2 regions of the Nocardioides luteus genome follow, and region 1 is predicted to be linked to the other one. Evidence: riboswitches for the same ligand, from Rfam matches in the RefSeq annotation. Region 1 holds a riboswitch; the other holds the start of a gene.
What was found. A riboswitch is a leader RNA that binds a small molecule or an ion and turns the genes downstream of it on or off. The one in region 1 is predicted to bind cyclic di-AMP.

Region 1 (15,461 bases):
ACCTGCACCGACGCGAAGAAGCAGCCGAAGGTCGTCTACCGCGGGCTCTTCGGTGACGCCTGGCTCTCCTGCGAGCTCACCGGCAAGGCCGGCGAGTCGACCGCGGCGCTGCAGAAGCGCGCGTCCCGCTGGTGCCTGGTGACCGCCACCGCGGCCGCCGCCTGACGGCCGGCCCCACACCAGCCCCGTCCCTCGATCGGCGCGTCATTTGCGCCGAAGCAAAGTCTAGTGCTTTAATCGACTTAGTCGCTCGGGCCGGGTAGGCACCTCACCGGGCGGCGCGCGCCGCCGCAGGCACTGAGTCAGAGCAGAGCCGGCTGGCGAGAGCGGGTGGGGTCCTTAGGGATGGGGATCCCACCCGCGACGCGGGACGCGTCGCATTCAGCGCAGCGACGCGAGCCACGCCAGGACGGTGTCGGCGAACTCCTGCGGCTGGTTGCGGTGCACGAAGTGGCCGACGTCGAAGTGGACCAGGTCCGCCTCCGGGATCCGGAGCGCGGCCTTCTCGAGGTCGTCGAGCGGGATGTGGCTGTTGCCGCCGCCGGCCACGAGCAGGGTGGGCATCGGCAGAAGCTCGAGCTGCTCCCACATCCACGCGTCGTACGTCGTCGCCTCGACCAGCAGGGAGGCGATGCACTCCCAGTCGTGCGGCATCGGCCTGGTGGCACGACCGGGCAGCCTCCGCCTGCGCGGCGCGGGCGGCACCACGTCCTCGAGGACCAGCCGGGAGACCAGGTCGGGCCGGTGCATGGCGACCAGGAGGGCGACGTTGCCGCCGGTCGAGTGGCCGACGACCACGGCACCGGAGATCCCGAGCGAGTCCATCGCGACGATGACGTCGTCGGCGATCAGTCGGTGGGAGTAGTCGGAGGCCCAGTCCGAGTCGCCGTGCCCACGCATGTCGAAGGCGTGGACCCGGTGCTCGGCCGCGAACGGCGGCACGACCTCCTGCCACCGCTTCGCACTGCCTCCGAGCTCGTGCAAGAGCACCATCGGCAACCCGTCCTCGGGCCCGTAGACGTCATAGACGTACGCCGCGCCGCGGCCCGGGAGTGGAAGCCTGGTGCGCGTTTGCGCAACCATCAGCTCAGTTCTGTTCGGCCTTCTCGGCACCTCGGCGCCAGCGGATGCCGGCCTCGAGGAACCCGTCGATGTCCCCGTCGAAGACGGCCTGCGGGTTGCCGACCTCGTAGGTCGTACGCAGATCCTTGACGATCTGGTAGGGGTTGAGGACGTAGTTGCGCATCTGGTCGCCCCAAGAAGCGGCGACGTCGCCCTTCAGCTCCTTGAGCTGCGCCTCCTCCTCGGCCTTCTTCAGCGCGAGCAGCTTGGCCTTGAGAACGATCATCGCGGCGGCCTTGTTCTGCAGCTGCGACTTCTCGTTCTGACAGGAGACCACGGTGCCGGTGGGGATGTGGGTCAGCCGGACCGCCGAGTCGGTGGTGTTGACCGACTGGCCACCGGGGCCCGAGGAGCGGTAGACGTCGACCTTGATGTCGTTCTCGTCGATCTCGATCTCGTCGGTCTGCTCGAGCACCGGCACGACCTCGACCGCGGCGAAGGAGGTCTGGCGGCGGCCCTGGTTGTCGAAGGGGCTGATCCGAACCAGGCGGTGGGTGCCGGCCTCGACGGACAGGGTGCCGTAGGCGTAGGGGGCGTGGATCGCGAAGGTGGCGGACTTGAGCCCGGCCTCCTCGGCGTAGGAGGTGTCGAAGACCTCGACGGGGTACTTGTTGCGCTCGGCCCAGCGGACGTACATCCGCATCAGCATCTCGGCGAAGTCGGCCGCGTCGACGCCACCGGCGCCGGAGCGGATCGTGACCAGGGCCTCGCGGGAGTCGTACTCCCCCGACAGCAGGGTGCGGATCTCCAGGCTCTCGACGGCCTTCTTGACCCGGCCCAGCTCGGCCTCGGACTCAGCGAGCGTGTCGGCGTCGCCCTCCTCCTGGGCCATCTCGACCATCAGCTCGAGGTCCTCGATGCGGCTGCTCAGCTCGGTGAACTTGTTGAGCTCACCCTGCAGCAGGGAGAGCCGACCGGTGACCCGGGTGGCGTTGTCCTGGTCGTCCCAGAGATCGGGCGCGGCGACCTGCTCGCCGAGGTCGGCGATCTCCTTGCGCATCGCGTCCAGGTCCAGCACCTGGCCGATGGTCTGCATCGTTGCCTGGAGCTGCTTGATCTCGGTGTCGAATTCGGGGCCTGCCACGTCTTACAGGTTACTTGACCGGTGGTGCGCCGCTCGATTCGCCGACCCCACTATGCCGACCTCCTCGGGCTCAGCTTCGGAAAATATGCGCTCGCCCTCCGGCAGGAGGACCGGAGGGCGAGCGCCAGGGGGATATGTGGGGGTCAGCCCGATCGAACGGGCCCCGAGAAACTTCAGACCTGGTGGGTCGAGCCGGCGAACCAGCCACTCCAGGCCGCCTCTTCACGAACAGCCGCACCCGGCTTGGGGGCGTGCAGCATGATCGCCTCGCCGTTCTCCCAGCGCAGGAAGATGCCGACGTGGTAGACGGGGCTGCCCCAGAACATCAGGTCACCGCGCTGGATCTGGTCGTTCGGGATCGTCGGCAGCGCAGCTGCCTGGTCCCGCGAGACCCGGGGAAGCTCGATGCCGGCGGCGCTGAAGGCGTACTGGGTCAGGCCGGAGCAGTCGAACGCGCTCGGACCGGTGGCACCCCAGACGTACGGGTCGCCGATCTGCTCCGAGGCGACGCTGATCGCCCGCTCGATCTTGCCCTGCTGGCTCGCGGCGAAGGCCTTGGCCTCCGCCTCGGCCTTCTTCTTCGCCTCCGCGGCCCTCTTGGCCGCGATCGCTGCCTTGCGCTTCGCCTCGGCCGCCTTGCGGGCTGCCTCGGCCTTCCGCTGCTGCACCTCGACAGCCCTCTCGAGCTGCTGGATGTCGGTGAGCATCGCCGCGGGGGTGGCCGAGGCCTCCAGGGTCGGAGCCTCCACCACGGGGGCCGACTCGACGGTGGTCACCTCATGGGAGACCGGCGCGGCGTTGGCGGCGGGAACCGCCACCAGAGCACCGGCGGCGATACCGCTGGCGAGAGTGATGCGGCCGGCGAGCTTGCCGTGGCCGCTGAGAGATCCTGTGATGGCCCGCACGAGCGAGACGTTCGGCGACCGGAACGGGCGCGCGTTGCCTCGATGGGCAGGACGGGATACGGACTTGGACATGCGTGAGTTCCTTCCCACGCCTGCGAGGTGAGCTGTCGGGTTCGGGCTAGAAGGTTGCCCGGCCATCCTTGGATGGCTTCACCCCAAGCGACCGTCCGAGTTAGTCGCGTGGAACTTGGGTCCCCCGCTCCTGTCCCATACGTACTGCTGAGTGTGAGGGTAAAGGGGGTTCAGTAGTAGGGGCCGGCTTCCGGAGGGACAGGATTCGGCGTGTACCGGGGCCGGTCGTGCGTTCTGCACGGCTCAACCAAGGTGACATGCGATTTGGACCGGATCCAATCCCGAATGCCCGGTTTCCGAGCACATTCCGCGTGGTCACGCGTGTTTTTGCCGTCGTTTGTGAGTCATCTCACGCACTGAACAACGGTCTGACGCCGTGTTGAACTTGCGGTTGCTCCGACTTCGAGTCGGATGTGACTACTCTCCGGCTTCCAGCCGGAACCCGACTCCGCGGACCGCGACGACCTTCTCCTGCACACCGGCCGCCTCGAGCTTCTGGCGCAGGCGTCCGACGGTGACGTCGAGGGTCTTGGTCGAGCCGTACCAGTTCTCGTCCCAGACCTCGGCCATCAGCCGGTCGCGGGAGACCACCTTGTCGCGGGAGGCGGCCAGCACGGCCAGGAGCGCGAACTCCTTGCCGGTCAGCGTCACCTCGCGCTCGCCGGCGTAGACCCGGTGGGCGGCGACGTCGATGCGCAGGGCGTCGTCGTCGGCGCCGGGCTCGACCGGACCCGAGCGGCGCAGGAGCGCGCGGACCCGGGCCTGGAGGACGGCCAGCGCGAACGGCTTGGCCAGGTAGTCGTCGGCACCGGCGTCGAGCCCGACCACCAGGTCGATCTCGGCGTCACGGGCGGTGAGGATCATGATCCCGCCCTCGTAGCCGTTGTCGCGCGCGGCCTTGCAGACCTCGAGTCCGTCCATGTCGGGAAGACCCAGGTCGAGCAGCACGAGCTCGGCCTCGTAAGGGGGCGCGAGCAGCTCCAGCGCCTTCTTGCCGGAGTCGACCCAGGTGACGTCGTAACCCTCTCGCTGGAGCGTGCGCACCAGCGGAGCGGCGATGTCCTCTTGGTCTTCTACGACGAGCACGGAGTTAGACATGGGGAGAACAATAGTTAGAGGCCTGTAGCCCTTGTGAAGAGATCCCCCGATTCTGACACCCGTGTGACCACATCGTTAGGTCCGAGCTGGTCGATCGCGAGCGGATCCTCGGCTCCTTCCTCGACCTCGTCCCAGCTGATCGGGGCCGCGACCTTCGGGATCTCCTTGCCGCGGAGCGAGTAGGGACAGATGGTCGTCTTCGACCCCGAGTTCTGCGACCAGTCCAGGAAAACCTTGCCTGACCTGCGGCTCTTGGTCATCGTCGCGGTCACCTTGCTCGGGTTGGCCTTCTGCAGGTCCTCGGCGATCTCCTTGGCCAGCGCCGTGGCGAGATCCGGCTCGACGGGCTCGGGCAGGGCGGCGTACAGGTGCAGGCCCTTGCTGCCGCTGAGCACCGGCGCTGCGGTGAGTCCGCGCTCGCCCAGCGCCTCACGCACCAGGAGCGCGACCTGGCAGCACTCCTGGAGCCCGGCCGGCTCGCCGGGATCGAGGTCGATCACGATCCGGTTCGCGCCGGCCGGCGTGCCGTCGGCACCGACGGTCCACTGATGGACGTGCAGCTCCAGAGCGGAGAGGTTGGCGGCCCAGGTGAGCGCCGCCAGGCTGTCGAGGATGGGAAAGGTGAGAGTGCCTTCCTTGTGGTCGGCCGTGCGCGAGCCGGTGGTCGGGACGGTCACCGTGCGGACCCAGCGCGGGGTGCCGGCCGGGGCGTTCTTCTCGAAGAACGACATGTCCCCGATGCCGTGCGGCCAGCGGATCCTGGTCACGGCGCGGTCCTGGAGCTGCGGCAGGAGCACCGGCGCGATCTGGGCGTAGTAGTTGAGCACCTCCCCCTTCGTCATGCCGGTGCGTGGATAGAGCACCTTGCTCAGGCTGGTCAGGGTCAGGACGCGTCCGTCGACCTCGACGCGTACCTCTTCTCGATCGACCATCACAGATCCTCCGGTGAGACGTCGTCCCTGATCCCGATGAAGCTCGGCTGCCGCAGCCGGCCCTTGTAGCTCGGCGCGGCGACGGGGCTGCCGTGGGTCTCCACCTCGACGACGAGGAGCGGCTCGACCCAGTGCGTGCCCTTCGCGTCCAGGGCCGGCACGCCTCCGTCGGGGTCGACGTCGGCCCCGGCGAACGGGCTTCTCGCGGTCTCGCGGAGCAACTCTCCGAGCCGCTGTGCCCGCTTGCCGGTGATGCCGCTGCCGACCCGCCCGCGGTAGATCAGCCCGTCCGGCGTCGGCTGCCCGACGAGCAGGGCGCCGAGACGCTCGGTGCCGCCCTCGGTGCCGACCTCCGGTCGCCAGCCGCCGACCACGAGCGAGGCCCGGTAGCGGTGGGGCAGCTTCACCCAGTCCCTGCTCCGCTCGCCCGGACGGTAGCGGCTACCGCGCCGCTTGGACACGATCCCCTCCAGCCCCTGCGCCTTCGTCACCTCGTGGAGCATCCGGCCGTCGTCGTACGTCGCCGGCACCTGCCACGAGCCCAGGTCGCCCTCGGCGTGGACCGCCTCGAGCAGCTTGCGTCGCTCCGTCCACGGCTCCTCGATGAGCAGCCGCCCGTCGAGCCGCAGAAGATCGAAGACCATGTACGTCGCCGGGATCAGCTCCGCGAACCGCGCCGCCCGACGGACGTCGCGGTTGTGCATCCGGTCCATCAGCACCCGGAAGTCGGGCAGCCCGGCGTCGTTGAGCGCGATCACCTCGCCGTCCACGACGACGTCCCGCTCCGGCCCCGTCGCGATCTCGGGCCAGGCCGGTGTGGCGTCGTTGCCGTTGCGCGTGACGAGCCGGGTCTTCGTACGTCCCTGCTCGGACTCTCCGATGAGCCGGATGCCGTCCCACTTGACCTCGTGGACCCACTCCTCCCCCGGAGGAACGTGGGTGCCGGGCGTGGCCAGCATCGGACGCAGCATCGAGTGCATGGACCCATCTTGCTTCATCTCCCGCACGCGCGGGACGGCTCTGACGTGGGTGAATGGGGTACCGGTATTGGCAAATACGACAGATACTTGGTGAATTCCTACCGACTGACGAGGGGTCCGCATGCGTGCGATCTGGAAGGGCGCTGTCTCGTTCGGGCTGGTCAGCGTGCCTGTGAAGCTCTATTCGGCGACGGAGTCCCACGACGTCTCGTTCCGTCAGGTGCACAAGGCCGACGGCGGCCGGATCCGCTATCAGCGGATCTGCTCCATCGACGGCGAGGAGGTGCCCTACTCCGAGATCGCCAAGGGCTATGAGACCGAGGACGGCGAGATGGTCGTGCTCACCGACGACGACTTCGCCAACCTGCCGACGACGTCCTCGCGCGAGATCGCGGTGGAGAAGTTCGTGCCGAGCGACCAGATCGACCCGATGCTCTTCGAGAAGAGCTACTACCTGGAGCCGGAGAACACCGGGATCAAGCCCTACGCGCTGCTGCGTCAGGCGCTCCTCGAGGCCGACCGGGTCGCCCTGGTGACCGTCGCCCTGCGCCAGCGCACCACGGTCGCGGCGCTCCGGGTGCGGCCGACCGACAACGGCGACGTGATCGTCCTGCAGACCATGATGTGGCCCGACGAGATCCGGGTGCCCGACTTCAAGGTCGAGGCCGGCGAGGTCAAGGACTCCGAGATCAAGATGGCCAACATGCTCGTCGAGACGCTCGCGGGCGACTTCCATCCCGAGGAGTTCTCCGACGACTACGCCAGCGCCGTCGAGGAGATGGTCAAGGCCAAGATCGAGGGTGGCGAGGTCGAGCGCACGCCCACCTCCACCAAGACCTCCGGCGAGGTCGTCGACCTGCTCGCCGCCCTGCAGCGCTCGGTCGCCGCGGCCAAGAAGTCGCGCGGCGAGGAGGTCCCCGAGGAGGCCGAGGAGAAGAAGTCGAAGAAGTCCAAGGCGTCCTGAGGCGACACGTACCGAAATCTCTGGTGCGGGCGTGTCGAAAGGGGCAGGCTCTCCTCGACGCGTAGGCGACGACGCGCAACGGACGCGTCGCCGACCCGCAAGGAGAAGCAGATGCGCTACATGATGTTCGTGAAGATGGCCCCCGACGCCGGACCGCCCCCGGCGGCCCTGATCGAGGCGGTGGAGGCCGAGATCAAGCAGCAGTACGCCGACGGCATCCTGCTCGACGCCGACGGGCTCGGTCCCGCGGTGGAGATCCGGCTGACCGCCGGCGAGGTGACCCACGTCGACGGGCCGTTCGCGGAGGCCAAGGAGGTCGCCGGCGGGTTCTCGCTCTTCGAGGTCCGCTCGCAGGACGAGGCGATCGAGCTCGGGCGCCGGATGATCCAGCTCCACGAGGAGCTCTGGCCCGGGCAGGACGTGGCCGTGGAGATGCGGCCGCTGTTCGGTCCGCCGACGCCTGCTGAATGACCTCGACCACCGAGAGCGCGATCGTCGCGGTCTGGCGCAACGAGTCCGTACGTCTCCTCGCCGGTCTGGCGCGGATGACGCACGACCTCGACCTGGCCGAGGACCTCGCCCAGGATGCCCTCGTCGCGGCCCTGGAGCAGTGGCCGCACGAGGGCATCCCTCGCAACCCCGGCGCCTGGTTGATGTCGATCGCGAAGCGGCGCGCGATCGACGGGTTCCGCCGCGACGAGGTGCTGCGCCGCAAGGTCGCGCTGCTCGGACACGAACTGGAGGAGGGTGAGATGCCTGACCTGGCTGCTGCGGTCGACCACATCGAGGACGATGTGCTGCGGCTGATGTTCCTCTCCTGCCACCCGGTGCTGGCGCCCGACTCCCGCACGGTGCTGACCCTGCGGCTCGTGGGCGGCCTGACGACCGCCGAGATCGCGCGGGCCTACTTCGCCAAGGAGTCGGCCGTCGGGCAGCGGATCTCGCGGGCGAAGCGAACCCTGACCGAGGTCGGGGCCTCGTTCGAGCTTCCCGCCGGCGAGGAGCGGGCGGCTCGGATGCGCGAGGTGATGCAGACGATCTATCTCGTCTTCAACGAGGGCTACGCGGCGACGTCGGGGCCGTCGTGGACCCGCCCCGAACTCTGCCTCGAGGGCATGCGACTGGCCCGGATGCTGGCCGCGCTCGCCCCGGGCGACCCCGAGGCGCAGGCGCTGCAGGGTCTGCTGGAGATCCAGGGGTCGCGGCTCGCGGCCCGGGCCGACGCGGAAGGTCATCCGGTGCTGCTGGAGGACCAGGACCGGACCCGCTGGGACCAGCTGCTGCTGCGCCGCGGCCTGGCGGCGGTCGAGCGCGCCACGGCACTGGCCTCCTCCGGCACTCCCGGCGGGAGCTATCTCGTGCAGGCGATGATCGCCGCGTGCCACGGGCGCGCCCGGCGAGCCGAGGACACCGACTGGGCCGAGATCGCCCGGCTCTACGATCTCCTCGCCTCCGGTGCCCCAGGGGCCGTCATCGAGGTCAACCGGGCCGTCGCGCACGGGCGCGCCTTCGGTCCCGACGCCGGGCTGGCGATCCTGGCGGCACTCCCGGACGGAGCTCTTCCGGGGTCCCATCTTCCCGCCGGCGTACGTGGGGACCTGCTGCACCGCGCCGGGCGTCATCTCGAGGCCGCGGCGGCGTTCGACGAGGCGGCCTCGCTGACCGGCAACACCGGTGAACGCGAACTTCTCGAGAAACGTGCGGCCGCGTGTCGAAGAGCCGAGGCCTCGTCCGACGCGTCAGTATCAACCGGGTCTCGACAGGCTCGACCACCGCTGGACTAGGAGACGCCATGACCACGATCACCACCCAGACCACCACCTCCGCCGACGGCACCACGATCGCCTACGACGTCACCGGCACCGGCCCGGCGCTCGTCCTGGTCGACGGAGCGATGTGCTACCGCGACTTCGGCCCCTCCAAGGACCTGGCCGCCGCGCTCGCGGACCGGTTCACGGTCTACCGCTACGACCGCCGCGGCCGGGGTGAGAGCAACATCGCCAAGCCCGCTGCCGCGGGCACCATGGAGGCCGTCGAGCAGGAGGTCGCCGACCTCGGCGCGGTGATCGAGGCCGCCGGTGGCCATGCCCACCTGCTGGGACTGAGCTCGGGGGCGTTCCTCGCGCTGGAGGGCGCACGGGCCGGGCTGCCGATCGACAAGATCGTCGCCTACGAGGCTCCCCTCATCCTCGACGACACCCACCGTCCCAACGACGCCGACCTGGCGCAGCAGGTCGAGAAGCTGGTGGAGAAGGGCAAGCGGGCCGCCGCGGTCGAGCTCTTCATGCGTACGGTCGGGATGCCGCTGGTCGCGGTCAAGATCATGCGCCTGACCCCGGCCTTCAAGAAGCTCACCCCGGTCGCGCACACGCTGGCCTACGACCTGGGCATGTGCGTGCCGTTCCAGCAGGGTGTCCCGCTGCCGGGCGGCTACTTCAAGAACGTGTCCGTGCCCGTGCTGTCGATGGCGGGCAGCAAGAGCCCGGCCTACATGACCAACGCCCAGCAGGCCATCGCCAAGGCCGTCCCGGGCGCCCGCTACGTCGTCCTCGACGGGCAGAACCACATGGTCGAGGCCAAGGCGCTGGCCCCCGTCGCCACAGAGTTCCTCACCGCCTGAACGACCCCGTCCGAGAGCCGCCTATCCTGGCGCCATGGCGCAGCTCTGGGACATCTCCCCACCGGTCCACGCATCCTCGCCGGTCTTCCCCGGGGACCACGCGACCGAGGTCGGCTGGACCTTCCGGATCGGCCCCGGCTGCCCGGTCAACGTCGCCGAGATCTCGGTGTCGGCGCACGTCGGGGCGCATGCGGACGCGCCGCTGCACTTCACCGACGGCGGCACGCCCGCCGGCGATATGCCCCTGGAGCCGTTCCTCGGCCCGTGCCGGGTGATCGACGTGTCCGGGGTGCGCCCGCTGGTCACCATCGATCACGTCGACGTCACCGACCTGCCGCCGCGCGTGCTGTTCCGGACGTACGAGACCCAGCCGACGACCTGGGACGACTCGTTCTGTGCGCTGGACCCCGCGCTGATCGACCTGCTCGCCTCCCACGGCGTGCGGCTGGTCGGCACCGACGCGGCCAGCCTGGACCCGGCCTCCTCCAAGGATCTGCCAGCCCACTTCGCCACCCACCGTCATGACGTACGCATCCTGGAGAACCTGCTGCTCGACGAGGTGCCCGCGGGCGACTACGAGCTGATCGCACTCCCCCTCAAGCTCACCACCGCCGACGCCGCGCCCGTGCGGGCCGTGCTTCGGGCGATCACCACCCAGGAAGGTGCCGAATGAACCGCGACGACGCTGTCGCTCTCGACCAGGCCGACCCGCTGGCCCCGCTCCGGGACCTCTTCGACCTGCCGAAGGGGACGATCTACCTCGACGGCAACTCGCTCGGGGCGCTCCCCCGCGCCACCGCCGGCCGGGTGGCCGAGGTGGTCACCCAGGAGTGGGGCCAGGGGCTGATCGAGTCGTGGAACACCGCGTCCTGGATCACCCTCCCCCAGCGCGTCGGCGACAAGATCGCCCGCATCATCGGCGCAGGTCAGGGCGAGGTCGTGGTCGCCGACTCCACCTCGCTCAACGTCTACAAGGTGCTCGCCTCGGCACTCTCGATCGCCGCTGCCGACTCCCCCGATCGCCGGATCGTGGTCAGCGAGCGCAGCAACTTCCCGACCGACCTCTACATCGCCTCCTCGCTGTGCCGCGACCGCGGCTACGAGCTGGTGCTGGTCGACTCCCCCTCCGAGATCGAGGGGCTGCTGGACCGCACCGCGGTGCTGATGCTGACCGAGGTCAACTACCGCACCGGCTACCTGCACCCGATGGCCTCGGTGACCGCAGCCGCCCACGAGAACGGCGTGCTGGCGGTCTGGGACCTGTGCCACTCGGCCGGCGCGGTGCCGGTCGACCTTCGTGGGGCCGTCGCCGACTTCGCGATCGGCTGCGGCTACAAGTTCCTCAACGGCGGCCCCGGATCGCCTGCGTTCCTGTGGGTCAACCCGCGCCACGTCGACCGCTTCGAGCAGCCGCTCTCGGGCTGGATGGGTCACGCGGCGCCGTTCGAGATGTCGCCGGGCTACCGGCCGGCCGAGGGAGTCTCGCGCTACCTGTCCGGCACCCCGGCCGTCATCGGCATCTCCGCGCTGGAGTGCGGCGTCGACACGCTGCTCGCCGCCGAGGCGTACGGCGGGATCGAGGGGCTCCGGGAGAAGTCGCTGGCCCTGACCCGGCTCTTCGCCGACCTGGTCGCGTCCCGGCTGCCCGGTTTCACGATCGAGTCGCCGCTGGAGGACGCACAGCGGGGCAGCCAGCTGTCGCTGAGCATCGGCGACGACGGGGCGTACGCGATCGTGCAGGCGCTCATCGAGCGCGGCGTCGTCGGCGACTTCCGGGCAGGATCGCCGGACATCCTGCGCTTCGGCGTCACCCCGCTCTACACCCGCTACGTCGACGTGTGGGATGCCGTCGACCACCTGGTCTCGGTGATGGACAACGACGAATGGCGCGACGAGCGCTTCTGGACCCGAGGAGCAGTGACATGAGCAGCACGCAGGACCTTCCGATGGACTACTCCGACTACCTCCATCTGCCGGAGGTGCTCGGCGCGCAGCACCCGCTCTCGGGCGACCACAACGAGATGCTCTTCATCGTGCAGCACCAGGCGATGGAGCTGTGGATGCGGCTGGCGCTGCACGAGCTCACCGAGGCGCAGCGGCTGTTGGCCGAGGACGCGGTGCGCCCGGCCTTCAAGGGGCTGGCCCGGGTCTCGCGGATCATGGAGCAGCTCGTGCACGCCTGGGACGTGCTCTCGACGCTGACCCCGACCGAGTACGACAAGTTCCGCCCCTATTTGGCCACCGGCTCGGGGTTCCAGTCGTGGCAGTACCGCTGCATCGAGTTCGCGCTCGGCAACAAGGCGGCCTACACGCTCCGTGCCCACGAGGGACGGCCGCACGAGCAGGACGTGCTGGCTGCGTACGGGCGTCCGTCGCTCTACGACGAGTCGCTGCGGCTGCTGGCCCGGCGCGGCTTCGACATCCCGGCCGACCATCTCGACCGGGACTGGAAGCAGGAGTACGCCGCCTCCGACGCCGTCGAGGCCGCCTGGGGCGAGGTCTACCGCGACCCCGAGAAGCACTGGGACCTCTACGAGCTCGGCGAGGAGCTCACCGACCTGGAGACCGCCTTCCGGGTCTGGCGGTTCCGGCACGTGACCACCGTCGAGCGGATCATCGGCTTCAAGCCCGGCACCGGCGGGACCTCGGGGGTCTCCTACCTGCGCAAGCAGCTCGACATCATCCTTTTTCCCGAGCTGTGGGCGATGCGTACTGAGCTATAGGCGATCCTCCGGATCGCGAGCGCTTCGCTATAACCCTCGTCTTCCTCCGCTCCGTCGTCGCTGCGCTCCTCCTACGCTGCGTCCAGACGAGGGACGCTCAGCGCTGGCTGTGACTCAGCGCTCGAGCTTGCCGCGGAGCCGTTCGGCGAGACGTACGGAGGCCTCGATCTCGACCTTGCGGATCGAGACGGACTCGATGTTGATACCGAACGGCACCCCGAGCTGGCGGCAGAAGGACATCAGCTCGATCGCGGTCGCCTCGGCCTGCTCGAGCGAGGCGTCGAGCGTGTCGGTGGCGTGGCGCAGCTCGTTCTCGATCCAGCGCGGGACGTCGACGCCGAGCCAGCGGAGGAACTCCAGGGTCTTCATCGAGCCGCACACGGAGAAGGTGAACACGATCGGCACCGGCTGCAGGCCGCGGGTCTCGCACTCGTAGCGGTAGTCGGAGACGAGGTTCTTGGCGGCGTTGACGTCGTAGACGACCTGGCTCACGAAGTAGGAGCAGCCGGCCTCCTGCTTCGCGATCAGGCGCAGGTGCTCGTCACCCTTGGCGGTGTGTCGCTCGGGGATCGCGACGGCACCGAGGAGCAGGTCGGGGTTGGTCTCCCTGCGGATCTCCTGAGCGCGACGCAGGCTGGTGGAGACCCGCTTCTCGCCCGAGGAGGCGCCGACGAAGACCGACAGCGCCCTGGCCGGGTCCTGGGTCTTGACCCAGTCGCGCAGCGTCGACTCGTCGTACTTCCCGGTGGCGCGGTAGACGACGGCCGGTACGTCGAGACCGGCGAGGTTGCGCTCGAGGAACTCGGCGGGGTCGAGGGTGCGTACGAACGGGAACGGCCGCTCCTCGGGGTTGCGGTCGGACTCGTCGTCGATGTCGTAGAGGATCAGCCCGTCGACATCGAGCGGCCGGATCCGCTCGAGCGTGACCTCTGCGATCTGCTGCACCCTCTCGGGGTCCGTCGTCACCCTCGGCGGGGTGACGGCGAAAAGCAGAATCTCACCGGCCCGGTCACTGATGCGCTGCTGCAGATCCACGACATCAACGCTAGCCGAGCCCAGCCCACTCGGCGCATCTGTCCCACCCCCGTGCGCCGAGTCGGCGCAACTGCCCCGCAGATACATGCTCAGTCGGCGCGTCTGTCCCGAATTCCGAAGCCGAGTCGGCGCACCTGCCCCAACCGCATGGGACAGATGCGCCGACTCGGCACTGATTCGTGGGACATCAGCGCCGACTCGGCATGGATATCTGGGGCAGACGCGCCGAGTCGGCCAGAGGTCAGTAGACGCTCGGGCCGGAGACCGGGGCGTCGTAGGTCTCGGTGTCCGGCTTGATCTTGAACAGCTCGGCGCGACGCTTGATCGTCTCGGCACGAGCCAGGCGGGGCTTGTCGCTGCCGTCGCGGATGACGCGGCCGCCCTCCTCGAACTTGTGGAGGAACTCGTAGGCCCAGGTCACGTCGGACGGAGACGGGCTGAACGACTCGTTGATCACCGCGGGCTGCTCGAGGTCGAGGCAGAGCTTGCCGGTCATGCCCATCGCGACGCCGTCGGCACCCTGCTCACGGAGCAGCGGGTGGCTGCTGCCGACCGTCGGGCCGTCGATCGGGCCCGGAAGGTTGCCGATCCGCGAGGCGAGGACGAGCTTGGTCCGCGGGTAGGCCATGGCGAGGGGGTCGTTCTCCGCACCGGTGTCGCGGCGGTAGTCGCCGGAGCCGAACGCGAGCCGGTAGGCGCCGCGGGCGCGCGCGATCGTCGCGGCGTCCTCGATCCCCAGCGCCGACTCGAGCAGCGGGATCACCGGGGTCGATCCGCCGAGCCGCTGGAACGTGTCGGTCACCTGGTCGGGCGACTCGGTCTTCGCGAGCATCACCCCGGCGAGCGTCTCGATCCCGGCCAGCGCGGCGAGGTCCTCGCTCCAGTCCTCGGTGGTCCAGTCGTTGATGCGTACCCAGGCGCGGCCGCCGCCCTTCAGCCAGCTGGTCACGTTCTCGCGGGCCTGCGCCTTGAGCGAGGTGTCGATCGCGTCCTCCATGTCGAGGATGATCTGGTCGGCGCGGCTCAGCTGTGCGTCGTCGAAGATCTCGGTACGCATCGCGGAGACCAGCAGCCAGGACCTGGCGTTGTGGCCCTCGACTCGGTTGGCTTCGCGCACCTCGCGCTTCTCGGCGATCTGGGTTGTGCTCATCGTTCGCGTATCTCCCTACTGGCGTCCTGGGCTGGGCGCGTTTTGGACGGTAAACCAACGCGTTGGTGACTCGCGAGTAGGAAGCCTGCGGGCAGAGGTCGTTGAGACGTAACCCACATCAGGACCAGATCAGGACCAGATCAGGCCGGGTTCTCGTCCTCGCCGGCGAGGTCCGGCATCGGCTGGATGATCTGATAGACGGAGTAGAGGTCCAGCTCGTCGTCGGACCGGCGACCGGCCTCGCGATAGCGGGCGACGACCTCGTTCAGCTCTTGCTGGAGCCGGACGGCGTCGTCCTCGGAGAGCCGCAGGGAGGTCTCCGAGACGATGCGCTTGGCCGGGTTGTCCTCGTCCGCGGAGATCTGGAAGGCCTGGTCGACCAGGTGGTGGCCCCATGCCACGGAGTTGCGCTGGAACACCGTGTAGGCGGCATCGCCCCCGGGCTGCTCGACGATCTGTCTGGGGTTGAGCGTGATGTCGTCGTCGACGAGTCGCCAGACGCGGTCACGCTTGTCGCGGCCGGCGTCGGGAGCGACCTCGACCAGCCCGTACTTCGCGAGCTGTCGCAGGTGGAAGCTCGCCTGGTTGGCCGGGATGCCGGTGCGCTTCGCGATGTCGGCGGCGCGGAGGGAACCTGCCGCAGACAGCTCGTGCAGCACCCGGTTGCGCGTCGGATGGGCGATCGCGCGCAGGATCCGCGGGTCGTCGTAGGTGGCCATGGCGCCACCCTAGCCGAATCTCGCACCATTTAGTGCGCAAGAACTATTGCGCAATAT
Region 2 (15,461 bases), 440 kb from region 1:
CCCGGGCGGATCGGGGTGCCGACCACGTCGCGCACGACGCGCACGCCGGCGTCCCAGACGGTGTGCTCGAGGCCGGCACCGGGGTAGGGCTGCTCCTCGGTGATCTGGGCGTTGGTCTGGCCCAGGTCCTTGAGCATCACGATCGCGGGCAGACCCAGCAGGGCGGCCGAGCCGATCATCGCGTTGCGGATGAACGGGCGGCGAGCCATGCCGGACTCGTGGAGCGCGGCCTTGAGCTCGGCGACGGCCACCTCGCGGGTGGCGGGGGAGGAGGCGGCCGGGTGGCGGTCCTCGGCGTGCTCGATGTCGACGACGAGCTTGCGGGCCCACTGGATGACACCGATACCGAGGAAGAGGAGCGCGAGTCCGAGGGTCGAGCCCAGCGCCAGGTTGGAGGCGCCGTAACCGGCCCAGACGTCACCGTCGTAGCCCGGCTTGATGGTGAAGTAGGCGACCACGAACAGCACCGAGCACAGCGCGGAGAGACCGAAGAAGAGGCTCACCTGACGCTCGGCGCGCTTCTCCGCCTTCGGGTCGACGTCGGTAGGACGCCAGTGATGCTCGTGCATGCCCGGGTCGGGCAGCAGCGCGTCCGTGTGCGCGTTGAGCTCGGGGTGCGAGTCGTCGTGCTTCTCGATCTCGCTGAGATCGCTGCTCACTTGGCAGATCCCTTCTTGGTCTGGTTGGTGCGCGTGGTGTGCGAGGCGATCCACACGGCGAAGGCCACCAGGACGCCGAGACCGACGATCCAGGCGACGATGCCCTCGGTCACAGGACCGAGCGAACCGTTGTTGAAGCCGCCGTAGTCGGGCTGCTCCTTCATCGACTCGACGTAGGAGATGACCGCCTTCTTCTCCTCCGGGCTGATGTTGCCGTCGGAGAAGGTGTCCATGGACTGCGGACCGGTCAGCATCGCCTCGTAGATGTGCTTCGGGTCGGTGTTGAGGATGCTCGGAGCCTCGCCGCCGCGCGGCATCGCGCCGCCGGCACCGGTGAAGTTGTGGCAGGCGGTGCAGTTGGTCAGGAAGATCTGGCCACCGAGGGTGACCGCCTCCTCCTTCTCCTTCTCGGAGGCGTAGGTCTCCGGGTCGTACTGCTCCTCGTCCGGGATCGCCGGGCCGGGGCCGAGGCTGGCGACGTACGCGGCCATGGCGTCGATCTCGTCCTGGTTGAAGCTCGGGTCCTTGACCTCGACCTGCGCACCGGGCTGGGCCATCGGCATCCGGCCGGTGCCGACCTGGAAGTCGACGGAGGCGGCACCGACACCGATCAGGGAGGGGCCGTAGAGCTTCCCGTTCTGGGTGGTGATGCCCTCACCGTTGGAGCCGTGGCAGGTGGAGCAGTTGATCATGAAGAGCTCTTTGCCCTCGGCGACGAGGGCGGCGTTGTCCTTCTCCTGCTCGGCCTGGGAGGCCGGGGCGAGAGCGGCGTACGCACCGCCGGTGCTCAACAGGGCGACCAGGAGCACGGCGGCACCGGCCAACGGGCGGCGACGGTGCCGCGACAGTCGACCGACGGAGCGGTTCAGTAGACGCACATTCAGTCCTTGGTCACTTGAGGAGGTAGATGGTCGCGAACAGGCCGATCCACACCACGTCGACGAAGTGCCAGTAGTAGGACACGACGATCGCGGAGACGGCCTGCTCGTGGGTGAAGCGCTTGGCGACGTAGGTCCGGCCGAGCACGAAGAGGAAGGCGATCAGACCGCCGGTGACGTGCAGGCCGTGGAAGCCGGTGGTCAGGTAGAAGACAGAGCCGTAGGGGTCGTCGGGACCGGTGATGCCCCGGTTGAGGGCGATGCCTTCCTGCACCAGGGCCGCGTACTCCGTCGCCTGACCGGCGATGAAGATCGCACCCATGAGGTAGGTGAGGATGAACCACTCACGCAGACCCCACAGACGGATCGCGAGCAGGGAGCCCTTACGTCCGACCTGGCCGCGCTCGGCGGCGAAGACGCCGAACTGGCAGGTGAACGACGACAGCACGAGGATGGTCGTGTTGACCGCCGCGAACGGGATGTTGAGTCCCTCGGTGTTTGCCTCCCACACCTCGGGGCTGACCGCGCGGATCGTGAAGTAGGCCGCGAACAGCGCCGCGAAGAACATCAGCTCGCTTGCGAGCCAGATGATCGTCCCCACGCTGACCATGCTCGGACGGTCGTGATGCCCGTGCAGGCGGGCTGTTGGAAGAGTCGATACTGTCGCCACGCCCGCCATTATGTCCTGCCCCTTTCCCAGAGTCTTCTTGGGACCCTGTGTGTCGTGTTCGAGGGTGCTCTCACATCCCTTGGACACCGCTCAGGTTCGGTGTGTGACATATGGCCGCGGACCCTGGTGTTGGCGCTAGCATCGGGGTGTGACCGACACCACCCCGAATTCCTTGAAGATCCTCGTCTACAGCGACGACATCGACGTACGCAAGCAGGTGATCCTCGCTCTGGGGCGCCGTCCGCACCCGTCCCTTCCGGAGGTGGAGTACGTCGAGGTGGCGACCGAGCCCGCCGTGCGCGCGCAGCTCGACGCCGGTGGGCTGGCGCTGGCGGTGCTCGACGGGGAGGCCGCGCCGGCCGGCGGGCTGGGGATCGCCAAGGCGGTCAAGGACGAGGTGCCGGGCGCTCCGCCGATCGTGGTCCTCATCGGTCGTCCCCAGGACGCTTGGCTCGGCACCTGGTCGCGTGCGGAGGCAACCGTCGCCCACCCGCTCGACCCGTTCGAGCTGGCCCGGACGGTGGTGGGACTGCTGCGGCCCGTTAACGTTGGCGCATGACGTCCGCCCCCAACTCCTGGCCTGAGGTCCTCACCACGCTGGTCGCGGGACAGTCCCTGTCCGCGCACCAGTCGGCGTGGGCGATGGGGGAGATCCTCTCGGGCGAGGCGACGAGCGCGCAGATCGCCGCCTTCGCGGTGGGGTTGCGCGCCAAGGGCGAGACCGTCGACGAGCTCGCCGGGGTCGCCGACGGGATGCTGGCCAAGGCCAACCCGATCTTCGTGCCCGGGCGCGTGCTCGACATCGTCGGCACCGGTGGTGACCGGTCGTTCTCGGTCAACATCTCCACCATGTCGGCGATCGTCGCGGCCGGTGCCGGCGCCAAGATCGTCAAGCACGGCAACCGGTCCGCCTCCTCCAAGTCGGGGTCGGCCGACGTGCTCGAGGCGCTCGGGATCCGGCTCGACCTCGACGTCTCGCGTGTCGGCGAGGTGGCCGAGGAGGCCGGGATCACCTTCCTGTTCGCCGCTGCCTTCCACCCCGCGATGCGTCATGCCGCCGCCGCCCGGCGGGAGATCGGCATCGCCACCGTCTTCAACCTGCTCGGCCCACTGACCAACCCGGCGCGACCCGCGTCCTCCGCGATCGGCTGCGCCGATGCCGCCGCTGCGCCGGTCATGGCCGGCGTCTTCGCCCGCCGTGGCGTCGACGCCTGGGTCTTCCGCGGCGACGACGGCCTCGACGAGCTCACCACCACCACGACGTCCCACGTGTGGATGGTTTCGCAGGGCGTCGTGACCGAGGCGAGCGTCGAGCCGCTCGACCACGGCATCGCCCGCGCCACCGCCGAGGACCTGCGCGGCGACGACGCCGCCTACAACGCCGCTGTCGTCCGCCGCCTGCTGGCGGGGGAGAAGGGCGCCGTACGCGACGCGGTGCTGCTCAACGCCGGCGCCGCCCTCGCGGTCCACGACGCCGGCTCCGGCAGTGTCGACGAGCGGCTCTCCGGTGGTATCGCCCGGGCAGCTGACGCCATCGACTCGGGGGCTGCTCAGGCGGTGCTCGACCGGTGGGTCGCGGCTACATCGCGTTGATGTAGCGGATCACACACCGAGCGCGCCCGTCAGTCAGTCCAGGCCGATGGAGAAGGCGGCTTCCAGGTCGACCTGGGAGTAGGTGCGGAAGGCGATGTGGGTCTCGGTCTCGAGGACGCCGGGGACCTTGTTGACCTTGTCGGCGACCACCGTGGCCACGTCCTCGTGGGCACGGACGCGCACCAGGGCGATCAGGTCGATCTGGCCGGTCACGGAGTAGACCTCGCTGACGCCGTCGATGGCGGCCACGGCCTCTGCCACCTCGGGGATCTGGGAGACCTCGGCATTGATGAAGACGATCGCTGTGATCACGCAGGTCACGTTAGCCGATCGGTCTAGAGGCTCGCTGCCCGCCGGCCCGCACCGTCGATCGGGCAGGTCCACTCGCCCTCGATGTGGGCGAGGCGTACGCCCGGGGACTCCAGCCAGCGCAGCACCAGCTCGGTCTCCTCGGCACTCGCGGCCGGCACCGGTCCCGGTGCGTCCAGGACCGTCTCCGCGCTGAGCTGGAGGTCGGCGACGTAGGCGTGCGCATTCGCCTCCCGGGGGATCACCCCGGCCGCGGCGAGCCGCCCGTGGCGGACGACGTGGACCGCCCAGCGGCCGTCGTCCTCCCGCCGGATCGCGGTGAGGTCGGGCAGCCGGGTCAGGGCGCTGAGCCGCTGGGTGCGGGCCGCGGCGCGCAGGTAGGAGGTGAGCCGGTCGCGGTGGACGGCCGCCTCCTCGAACCGCTCCTGCTCGGCCAGGCCGGTGAGCCGCTCGGTGATCGTCTCGACGACCTCGTCGGGCCGGTGGAGGATCGACTCGCGGACCCGGGACACCAAGGTCGCGTACGTTTCGGCCGGGACGCTCTGGTCGCACGGGCTCAGGCAGCGGTGGAGCTCGGCGAGGACGCACGGGGTCTTGCGCGGGAGCAGCGGGAGCCGGTCGGAGCACTGCCGGATCGGGAACGTGTCGTGGAGGGCCTGGAGCGCCTTCTCGGCGACCTTCTTGGAGCCGAACGGCCCGAGGTAGTCCGCGTCGTCGTCGAGCACCCGCTTGACCAGCGAGAGCCTGGGCCACGGCTCCTGGGTGAGCTTGACGAAGTGCATCTTCTCCGGTCGTCGCGAGCGACGGTTGTAGGGCGGCTTGTGCTCACCGATGAGCCGCAGCTCGCGCACCCCCGCCTCCAGCGCCGTGGCGCACTCGATGCCCTGCACGGTCGCCGCCAGCCCGACCATCTCGCCCATCCGGGAGCGGGTCTCGGAGGCGGTGAAGTAGGTGCGTACGCGCGTGCGCAGGTCCTTCGAGGTGCCGATGTAGAGCACCCGGTCCTGGCTGTCCTTGAACAGATAGACGCCGGGCGCGTGCGGCAGGTCCTCGGCCAGATGGCGCTTCTTGCGCTGGGCGGTGGTGACCTTGGTCGAGAACGCGGCCAGGTCCTCGAGGGTCAGCACACCGAGGTTGCCGAGGCGCTCCATCATCCCGTGGAGGACGTCGACGGTGGCCCGTGCGTCCTGGAGCGCACGGTGGTTGGGGGTCGTGGGGGAGCCGAAGACCCGCGCGAGCGAGCCGAGCTTGTGGTTGGGCGCCTCGTCGCGGGTGATCACCCGCCGGGCGATCTTCACCGTGTCGAGCACCTCGAAACGCGGCCAGGGCCGCTCCTGCTTCGCCGCGAAGTGCTTGAGGAAGCCCACGTCGAACGGAGCGTTGTGGGCGACCAGCACGCAGCCCTCGGCGAACTCGAGGAACGCCGGCAGCACCGACTCGATCGTGGGGGAGGAGGCGACCATCGAGTTGGTGATGCCGGTCAGGACGGCGATCGACGGCGGGATGCCGGTGTGCGGGTTGACCAGCGTCTGGAACTCACCCAGCACCTCGCCGCCGCGCACCTTCACCGCGCCGATCTCGGTGATCATGCCGCCGTTGTCGGGGCTGTTGCCGGTAGTCTCCAGGTCGACCACGCAGAAGGTGAGGTCGCGCAGCGGTCGGCCGAGCTCGTCGAAGCCGCGCTGCGCCTCCCAGCGGCCGGCGGTCTCCTGGTGCCGGCGTGCCACGGCTCGGGCGCGCATCTCCTTCCGCGCCTCACGAACCGCCATCGTGCTCATGTTCGAACACACTAGCGGGCGCCACCGACAGTGTTCGATGCGATTGCTTCGCAATTCGCGCAGCGCCTGCGCTTGATCCTCGTCTTCCTCCGCTCCGTTCGTCGCTTCGCTCCTCACTGCGCTGCGTCCAGACGAGGAGCGCTCCGGCGCTGGTCGTCGGGGATCGCTTCGCAATTCGCGTTGCCCGAGAGCGCGCCGTCAGCCGAGAAGGGGCGAGAGCGAGGAGAGCGGGACGGTGCGGGCGCCGGCGCGGCGTACGTCCTTGATGACCTCGGCGTCGTCGGTGGCGACGAGGACGACACGGCCGGCGGGCTCGGCGTCGACGAGGTCGCGGATGACGTCGTCGGCGATGACGCCCTCGGGGGAGAAGATGACCTTGACGCCACGAGGGGGCACGGCGGTGGGACGTACGGATGCGGAGTGGGCGTCGAAGACGACGGTCGTCTCGGCGCCGGTGCGGGCCGCGATCGGGGCGATCGCGCGCAGCAGCCGCAGCCGCTGGGCATCGAGCGCGGAGTCGGGCCACAGGGCCTTGGAGACGTTGTAGCCGTCCACGATCAGCCGGACCCTGGGCATCGCCAGGAACTGCTCGAGGTGGGCGCTGCTGGTGACGCCGACGCCCGCGGCGGCGTCGGCGGAGGCCAGCTCGGCCTCGACCCGCTCGCCCGGGGTGCCGGTGACCGGCGGCAGCGCGAGCTCGCGGCGGAGCCCGCCGGCCGCGTCGAGCAGGGTGTCGAGCAGGAACCGGGCCCGCAGCGAGGCGTCCTCGCGGTCCGTCTTCGACGTACGCCGCTCGGCGGCCGCCTCGCGCTCGAGCTTGTCGATCTGGCCGCGGAGCTGGCGCAGCTGGCGGTCACGGGAGGCGAGCTCCTCCTGGGCGCGGGCGAGCGCCTCGCGTGCCTCGGTCAGAGCCTCGTCCAGGCCGGTGCCGGCCTCGCGGGCGGCGGCCCGCGCCTCGCCGAGCTTGCGGCGCAGCGCAGTGTTGTCGGCCTTGAGCTCGTCGAGCCGCGCCTTGCGGTCGGCACGCACCTCGCGGATCTCGTCCTCCGCCGCGGCGAGCTTGCCGCGAAGGCGAGCGACCTCGGCATCGACCACCGGGACCGCGGCGGCGTCCAGCCGGTCCAGGGCCTCCTTGAGCGAGACCTCCCAGCCGTCGGGGCGGACGAGCCACACGACGGCGGCCGCCTCGGCCGGATCCTCCGGCAGCGTGACGTCCTCGCCGGAGCCCTCGGAGACGTACGCCGGGCGCAGCTGGCTCCCGACCTTCTCCCGCACCTCGTCGTCGGTCTCGAGCACCGAGGCGATCATCGCGCCGCCGGCCTTGGCGCGCCGGGCGGGCGCGAAGTCGGCGATCCGCTTGAGCGCGGGCGGGAGCCGCACCACGTCGGGAAGCACCCCGGCCGTGAGCGCGACGATGCGCCCCCGGACCGTGTCGGGGAGCGTCGCGTACGCGGAGACCTCCATGTTCCAAGTGTAGGGACCACCCCAGCGATCGCCGCCTCGAATACCGCGCTGCGATGGCGATGACACGCCGCACGCAACCGTACGAAAGCAAAAATGTCGGTGGTCGGTGAGACCGTCGCATCATGACGACGAGAATCGACTGTGACACCTGCCTCGTGCGCGGACTGGCGTGCCACGACTGCGTGGTCACCGTGCTGCTGGGCCCGCCGCCGGAGCTGACCATCGAGGACGAGGAGCGCCGGGCGCTCGACGTGCTCGCCGACGGCGGGCTCGTCCCGCCGCTGCGGATGGTGGCTCTGCCACTAGTGGAAGGTATGTAGCCGAACTTTTGGGCGTGGGTGGTTGGCAGGTGGGGGATCCCGTCGGCTAATGTGCGCAGGAACTTGGCGCTCGTGGAAGTGAGTCAACCGGCTCACGCGAGTGTCGCGCTTAGTCCAGGCCCGCTTCGGGGCGGGCCAGGAGCCGGGGAACCACACCGGTCGTACGCCGCAAGACGGAGTGCGATCACCTGGGGTGCATCCGCCGCAAGGTCGATCTGGGAGACCAGGTCGAGGAGCGGTGGTAGGGCAGGTCGTGCCTGAACCCGTCAGCTCACCCGGTAGGCGTTCAACGACTACACAAGGAGACCGTCCGCTCGTGACACGCGACCGGAAGCGACTCATTGCCGGTGCAGCCGGCATCGCCGCCATCGGTGTCGCCGGGATCATTCCCGCAGCGACCCCCGCCCAGGCCGAACCAGACATCGACGACGTTCGCAAGAAGGTCGACAAGCTCTACACGCAGGCCGAGGCGGCCAACGAGGACTACAGCAACGCCAAGCTGCGGCTGCAGGACCTCAAGGACCAGCTCGAGGACCTCAACGCCGACGAGAAGCGCCAGAGCAAGGAGCTGGACAAGATCCGCGCCGAGCTCCGCGACTCCGTGCTGCGGCAGTTCGAGGGCTCCGACGTCTCCGCCGTCGGCCAGGTGATCACCTCCGAGGACCCGCAGGAGTTCCTCGCCGGTCTCGCCACCGTCTCGTCCTACAACGCGCTGCAGGCCGACCTGCTGGCTCGGTACAACACCGAGGCCGAGGCCCTCCAGGTGCGCCGCGAGGCCACCGAGGACGCCAAGGCGCAGATGGCCAAGGTCAAGACGACCATGCAGCAGAAGAAGAGCGAGATCGACAAGAAGTTCGAGGCGGCCCAGTCCGAGCTCGACGAGCTCGAGGCCGATGAGCTCGCGAAGATCCAGTCCACCGACACCAGCATCCCGTCCAACCTGCCGCCGCCCTCGGGCCGCGCCAAGGCGGCCGTGGACTACGCCCTGGCCCAGGTCGGCGACTCCTACGTCTACGGCGCCACCGGCACCGAGTCGTGGGACTGCTCCGGTCTCACCATGGGTGCCTGGGGCCAGGCCGGTGTCTCGCTGCCCCACTCCTCCTCGGCGCAGTACAGCAGCGGTCCGCAGGTCTCGCGCGACCAGCTCGCCCCCGGCGACCTGGTCTTCTACTACAGCCCGATCAGCCACGTCGGTATGTACATCGGCAACGGCCAGATCGTGCACGCCGCCAACCCGAGCACCGGCGTGAAGGTCTCGCCGATCGACGAGATGCCCTACACGGGCGCCGTCCGCCCGGGCTGAGTTGACCCAGGACCCCGAAGAGGCCGATCGTTCGCAGGTGCGAACGGTCGGCTCTCTTCTTTCCCGCCTGCAGGCGCACCCCGCCGTGATCGGGGCCGCGCTGGTGCTGGTGATGCTGCTCGCCGGGTTCGTCGGGTGGCGGCTCACCGGCGGTGGCGAGTACGTCGCGCCGACACCGTCCACCGCGCCGGTCGTGCGCGCCGACACCGAAGGCGCCCGGGCCTCGCTGGAGCAGCTGGTCGGCGGCGTACGTGAGGGGGCGGAGCCCGACGGCGAGGACGCCGCCTCGGTCGCGGTGCGCAACGCGCACGCCATCGGCCTCGAGGACGTGACCGCGAGGTACGTCGCCGAGGCGGGCAACGTGGAGCAGGACGGCTCCTTCACCGCCGACGTGGAGATGTCGTGGCGCACCCCGGGCGACCCGGCGCTGACCGAGGAGCTCAGGGTCGGCTTCGACGCGCAGGGGGCGATCACCGGCTTCTCGGCGTCCGAGGGCACCCGGATGCCGCTGTGGCTGAGCGGCCCCGTCGAGGTGCGACGTGCCGGTTCCAGCCTCGTGATCGTCCAGGCCTCCGCGGAGGTCGCCGACCGCTACGCCGAGCTGGCCGCCACCGCGGTCGCCCAGGTCCGCAAGGTGATCCCGTGGGACCGGCCGCGCCTGGTCCTCGAGGTGCCGGCCACCGGCCTCGACTCCGCGCTCGGCGCCCAGCAGGGCACCTACACCGCCGTCGCCGCCGTGACCGCGACCGTCGACGGCTCCACGAAGCCCGGGACACCCCTCCACGTGTGGGTCAACCAGGGCGTCATCGGCGACCTGGACGCGCCCGGCGCCCAGGTGGTCATCACCCACGAGGCCACCCATGCGGCCACCGACGCGGCGACCAACGTCAACCGGCCGATGTGGCTGGTCGAGGGCTTCGCCGACTACGTCGCGCTGCGCGACACCAAGCTCCCGCTGAGCAAGACCGCCGGCCAGATCCTGGCCCAGGTCCGCGAGAACGGGGCCCCCGACCACCTGCCGGGCAAGGCCGAGTTCAACACCCGCTCGGAGCATTTCGGCGCCGAGTACGAGGCCGCCTGGCTGGCCTGCGAGGTGCTCGCCGAGGCCGGCGGCGAGCAGGCCCTGGTCGACCTCTACGAAGAGACCGGCCGCGGCATTCCGCTGGAGAAGGCATTGCAGGCGAGCTTCGGCTTCGGGGAGGACGAGCTGACTGCCCGCTGGCGGGCCCGTCTGTCACACTCTGCGTCGTGATCGGCATGCGGCGTACGTCCTGGGTGGTTCTCGTCCTCGGGGCGGTCGCATTCGTGGTGCTCGCCTGGACGCTGATCCCGTGGCATCCCTACCCGGGCGGCCCGCTCGACCTGCCCGACGAGCGTGACGTGTTCACCCCCGAGGAGCTGGAGCGGATGCTGGCCTACTCCGGCACCGCACGCTGGCTCAGCCGGGCCTCGCTGCTCGTCTCACTGGTCGTCGCCTGCGTGCTCGGGTTCGCCTCGCTCGGGAGGCGCCTGGTGGCCCGGCTGCGGGGGCCGTGGCTGCTCCGGGTGGTGCTCGCGGTCGCCGTGGTCACGCTCTTCGGCTGGATCGCGACGCTGCCGTTCGGGGTGGCGATCCACCGCCTGCAGGTGCGCTACGGGCTCTCCAGGCAGGGGTGGACGCCCTGGCTGACCGACTCGCTGCTCAACCAGGTCGTCGGCATCGTGATCACCTCCCTGGCGCTGCTCGCGCTCTTCGCCTGCATCCGCCTCGGCCGTCGGTGGTGGCCGGCCGTCGCCGCCGGCCTGGTCGCGGCCCTGGTGATGCTCGGATCGTTCGTCTACCCGGTCGTCATCGACCCGCTGTTCAACGACTTCGAGCCGCTGCCGCGCGGCCAGCTCCGCACCGAGGTGATGGCGATCGCCGAGCGCGAGGGCGTCGATCTCGACGATGTCCTGGTGGTCGATGCCTCCCGGCGCACGACCTCGCTCAACGCGTACGTCACCGGCTTCGGCTCCACCCGCCGGGTCGTCCTCTACGACAACCTCGTCGACTCGCAGCGCGATGCGGCGGCGCACGGGGCGGTCCTCTCCGTCGTCGCCCACGAGCTCGCCCATGCCAAGCACGACGACGTCCTGGTCGGCACCGTCATCGGCGCCGCCGGCGCGGTCGCCGGCGTCGGGCTGCTGGGGCTGCTGCTCTCCTACCGCCGCCAGGACCAGTACGCCACCCCCGAAGGCATCCCGATGCTGCTGGCGGTCTTCGCCCTGGCGAGCGTGTTGGCGATGCCCGTCCAGAACGGGCTCAGCCGGCACGTCGAGGCCCGCGCCGATGTCGACGCGCTCCACGCCACCGGCGACCTGGAGTCGTTCACGCGGCTGCAGCACGCCCTCGGCGTACGCTCGCTCTCCGACCCGTCGCCCCAGGCCTGGTCGCAGTGGTGGTTCGGGTCCCACCCGACGACGCTGCAGCGGATCGCGATCGCGCATCGCGTTCTCGACTGAGATAAAGGCCGAGTCGGCGCATCCGACCCCTCTGGCTCGCTTCGCTTCGCCAGGCACGGGGTCAGATGCGCCGACTCGGCGCCACTGGAACAGCTTTTACTTCGCGTAGAGCGCCTCGACCTCGTGGCTGAACTCGCGCATGACCACGTTGCGCTTGAGCTTGAGGCTGGGGGTGAGCTGGCCACCCTCCTCGGTCCAGGAGTCGGGGATGATCACGAACTTGCGGATCGATTCGGCCTTGGAGACCGCCTTGTTGGCGTCGTCGACGGCGCTCTGGATCACTGCGCGCAGGTCCTCGTCGTCGACCAGGTCGTCGATGTTGGCCGACTTGCCGTTGGCCTCGGCCCAGGTGGGCAGCGCCTCGGGGTCGATGGTGACGATCGCGCCGATGAACGGCTGGCCGTCGCCGACGACGATGCACTGGTCGACGAGCACGTGGGCGCGGAGGCGGTCCTCGAGGACGGCCGGGGCGACGTTCTTGCCGCCGGCGGTGACCAGGATCTCCTTCTTGCGGCCGGTGATCTTGACGAAGCCCTCGTCGTCGACCTCACCGAGGTCGCCGGAGTGGAACCATCCGTCGTCGGTCTTGGCCTCGGCGGTGGCCGTCGGGTTCTGCCAGTACTCCTTGAGCACCTGGCCGCCCTTGAAGAGCAGCTCGCCGTCGTCGGCGACGCGGACCGAGGTGCCGGGGAGCGGCCGCCCGACGGTGCCGATCTTGAACGCCTCGGGCAGGTTGACGGTCAGCGCGGCGGTCGTCTCGGTGAGGCCGTAGCCCTCCAGGACGGTGACGCCGATGCCGCGGTAGAAGTGGCCGAGGCGGTCGCCGAGCGGCGCGCCGCCGGAGATGGCGTAGGAGCAGTTGCCGCCGAGGGCGGCGAGCAGCTTGCCGTAGACGAGCTTGGAGAACAGCTTGTGCTTGGCGGTGAGGAGAAGCGGGGCCTTGCCGGTCTCGGTGGCCCGCGAGTAGTCGATCGCGACCTCGGTCGCCATGTCGAAGATGCGGCCCTTGCCGTCGGCGACGGCCTTCTGCGAGGCGGTGTTGTAGACCTTCTCGAAGACCCGCGGCACCGCCAGCACGAAGGTCGGCTGGAAGGTGCCGAGGTCGGCGACGAGGTTCTTGATGTCGGGGGTGTGGCCCAGGCGGGTGCGCGACTTGATGCAGCCGATCTGGATGATCCGCGCGAAGACGTGCGCGAGCGGCAGGAACAGCAGCGTGCTGCGGCCCTCGATGTTGAACAGGCCGTCGAGGGAGTCGACCGCGACGCCGAGCTCGAACATGAAGTTGCCGTGGGTGAGCACGCAGCCCTTCGGGCGCCCGGTGGTGCCGGAGGTGTAGATCAGGGTCGCGGCGTCCTCGGGGGTGACCGCGCTGCGGCGGGCCTCGAGCTGCTCGTCGGTGATGTCGGTGCCGAGCTTGACCAGCAGGTCGACGGCGTTGTCGTTGATCGACCAGACGTTGTTGAGAGCGGTGCAGCTCGCGCGGACCTCGCTGATCCGGCCGATGTGCCCGGCGTCCTCGGCGACGATCGCGACGGCGGCGGAGTCCTGCAGGATCCACTCGATCTGCTCGGCGGAGGAGGTCTCGTAGATCGGCACCGTCGCCGCGCCGGCGAACCAGATCGCGTAGTCGATCAGGGTCCACTCGTAGCGAGTCTTGGAGAGCAGCGCGACCCGGTCCCCAGCGCCGACACCCGCCGCGATCAGACCCTTGGCGACCGCGGAGACCTCGGCGAGGAACTCCGCGGACGTCACGTCGACCCAGGTGCCGTCAGGACCTGGCCGGCTGAGGACGGCCACATCGGGCGCCTCGGCGGCGTTGCGGACGACATCGTCGCTCAGGTTGCCGGTGGGGGGAACGACGTACGTCGCGGGCGTGGAGAACTCGCGCACAAGGGCCTCCGCATACTGATGGTAGGTGGGTACGAACCGGAGGTTACCCCCGTCACAGCCCGACCATTTCACCGGGATGCTATCCGGTACGCTCCATGCCACCTAGCAAGTCAGGGAGTGAGGACACCACCGATGGCCGATCAGACCACCTCGACGATCGTGATCGAGGCCGCGCCCTCGGCAGTGATGGCGGTGATCGCGGACTTCAAGTCCTATCCAGCCTGGGCCAAGGGCATGCAGGAGGTCAGCGTCCTCGAGACCGGCGTCGACGGGCGCGCCGAGCAGGTCCGGTTCGTGCTCGACGTCGCGCCGATCAAGGACGAATACACCCTGGCGTACGACTGGGACGACGACCGTCAGGTGACCTGGTCGCTGGTGAAGGGCAACCTGCTGCGGTCGATGGACGGCGCCTACGTGCTGCGCGACCTCGGCGGCCGCACCGAGGTCACCTACCGGCTCGCGCTCGACCTGAGCATCCCGCTGATCGGCATGCTCAAGCGCAAGGGTGAAAAGGTCCTGATCGACACCGCCCTGCGCGGCCTCAAGCAGCGGGTGGAGAAGTAGGACATGCCTTCGTGAGAATCCTTCTCTTCACCGGCAAGGGCGGCGTCGGCAAGTCCACCGTCTCGGCCGGCACCGCGGCGATGTCCGCGGCCCGCGGGCTGCGCACGCTGGTCCTCTCGACCGATGCCGCCCACTCGCTGGGCGACGCCTTCGGCCTCGAGTCGGCGCTCGGCTCGGAGCCCGTCCAGGTCTCCGACCACCTCTACGTCCAGCACGTCGACGCCCAGCGCCGCTTCGAGGAGTCCTGGGCCGAGGTGCAGGGCTATCTGCTGAGCGTCCTGGACACCATCGGGGTGGACCGGATCGCGGCCGAGGAGCTGACCGTCATCCCCGGCGCGGAGGAGGTCTTCGCGCTCCTGGAGCTGCGCCGGATGGCCGTCTCGGGGGAGTGGGACACGATCGTGGTCGACTGCGCCCCGACCGCCGAGACGCTGCGCCTGCTCGCCCTTCCCGAGGCCCTGGGCTGGTATCTGGAGCGCATCCTCCCGGTCCAGCGCACGATGGTGAAGGCGCTCAAGCCGGTGCTCACCAAGGCTGCCGGGGTGCCGATGCCCGGCGACTCCGTCTTCGACGCGCTCGTCCGGCTCCACGACGAGCTCGCCGACGTCCGCGCCCTGCTGTCCGGCCCCGAGGCGTCCGTACGCATCGTGCTGACCCCCGAGCGGGTCGTGCTCGCCGAGGCGCGACGGTCGTGGACGACGCTCTCCCTCTACGGCTACCGCGTCGACGGTGTCGTCGCCAACCGGATCTTCCCGGCGGGCGGCTCCGACGACTGGCGGGCCGGCTGGGTCAAGGCCCAGGACGACGTGCTCGGCGACGTCGGCGCCTCCTTCGAGGGGCTGCCGGTGTGGCGCTCGTTCTACCGGCCCTCCGAGCCGGTGGGCGTCGAGGATCTGCGCGAGGTCGCCGAGGCCGCGTACGCCTGGACCGGCAGCGTCGACCCGCTGGCCGTCCCCGAGACCCCGGCGCCGTTCCGGACGGCGAGCGACGACGGCGGCGAGACCACCGTCGTCCACCTGGCGCTGCCCGGGCTGGCCCAGTGGGTCGAGCGTGACCAGGTCCAGCTGGGCCGCAACGGCGACGAGCTGGCGATCACCGTGGGGTCCTACCGGCGGCTGCTGACCCTGCCCGCCGCACTCGCCCGGATGCGCGTCAGCGGGGCGCGCGTCGAGGGTGGGGAGCTGCGAGTAACGTTTTCTCGGCAGACGACGAACATCGAGAGCGAGTAATCGTGAGCGAGCAGCGCCACGAGTGGGCGGACGAGCCGTTGGGGTCGACCGCCGAGGAGCTCGGCCGGCTGATGGAGGCCATCGGCGAGTGGGCCAAGGACTCCCGGATCGGCCACCTCGCCGAAGGGCTCGGAGACCATCTCGGAACGGGGGCACCGGAATGCACCTACTGCCCGCTGTGCCGTACCGTTCATGTCCTCCGGGAGTCGAGCCCGGAGGTCAAGGTGCATCTGGCCAGCGCTGCCGCATCGTTGATGCAGGCCGCGGCCACGGTGCTCAACGCGGCGGCCACGAGTCCGGGTGCTGGCCCTAGTGAAGGCGAG

Region 2: linked by a shared signal. The riboswitch ahead of HD557_RS29040 (C40 family peptidase) and the one ahead of HD557_RS18980 (C40 family peptidase) in region 1 are both predicted to bind cyclic di-AMP.

Annotation. Positions count from the first base shown of each region.
Region 1 covers NZ_JADOVJ010000001.1:3,960,117-3,975,577, forward strand. Annotated here, with positions in the region: gene HD557_RS18965 (hypothetical protein) at 1-165, shown strand, start outside; gene HD557_RS18970 (alpha/beta fold hydrolase) at 382-1,083, opposite strand; gene prfB (peptide chain release factor 2) at 1,088-2,206, opposite strand; gene HD557_RS18980 (C40 family peptidase) at 2,380-3,183, opposite strand; cyclic di-AMP (ydaO/yuaA leader) riboswitch at 3,186-3,347, opposite strand; gene HD557_RS18985 (response regulator transcription factor) at 3,601-4,281, opposite strand; gene ligD (non-homologous end-joining DNA ligase) at 4,296-5,213, opposite strand; gene HD557_RS18995 (ATP-dependent DNA ligase) at 5,213-6,193, opposite strand; gene ku (non-homologous end joining protein Ku) at 6,315-7,157, shown strand; gene HD557_RS19005 (YciI family protein) at 7,269-7,628, shown strand; gene HD557_RS19010 (RNA polymerase sigma factor) at 7,625-8,941, shown strand; gene HD557_RS19015 (alpha/beta fold hydrolase) at 8,950-9,777, shown strand; gene kynB (arylformamidase) at 9,812-10,450, shown strand; gene kynU (kynureninase) at 10,447-11,703, shown strand; gene kynA (tryptophan 2,3-dioxygenase) at 11,700-12,500, shown strand; gene HD557_RS19035 (methylenetetrahydrofolate reductase) at 12,615-13,535, opposite strand; gene HD557_RS19040 (HpcH/HpaI aldolase/citrate lyase family protein) at 13,777-14,685, opposite strand; gene HD557_RS19045 (helix-turn-helix domain-containing protein) at 14,826-15,404, opposite strand.
Region 2 covers NZ_JADOVJ010000001.1:3,524,280-3,539,740, reverse strand. Annotated here, with positions in the region: gene qcrA (cytochrome bc1 complex Rieske iron-sulfur subunit) at 1-659, opposite strand, end outside; gene qcrC (cytochrome bc1 complex diheme cytochrome c subunit) at 656-1,537, opposite strand; gene ctaE (aa3-type cytochrome oxidase subunit III) at 1,551-2,216, opposite strand; gene HD557_RS16960 (hypothetical protein) at 2,356-2,766, shown strand; gene trpD (anthranilate phosphoribosyltransferase) at 2,763-3,800, shown strand; gene HD557_RS16950 (Lrp/AsnC family transcriptional regulator) at 3,834-4,112, opposite strand; gene HD557_RS16945 (DEDD exonuclease domain-containing protein) at 4,136-5,887, opposite strand; gene HD557_RS16940 (NYN domain-containing protein) at 6,086-7,351, opposite strand; gene HD557_RS16935 (hypothetical protein) at 7,474-7,671, shown strand; cyclic di-AMP (ydaO/yuaA leader) riboswitch at 7,768-7,972, shown strand; gene HD557_RS29040 (C40 family peptidase) at 7,988-8,974, shown strand; gene HD557_RS16925 (hypothetical protein) at 9,012-10,226, shown strand; gene HD557_RS16920 (M48 family metallopeptidase) at 10,232-11,455, shown strand; gene HD557_RS16915 (AMP-dependent synthetase/ligase) at 11,552-13,345, opposite strand; gene HD557_RS16910 (SRPBCC family protein) at 13,478-13,909, shown strand; gene HD557_RS28330 (ArsA family ATPase) at 13,921-15,138, shown strand; gene HD557_RS16900 (DUF5304 family protein) at 15,141-15,461, shown strand, end outside.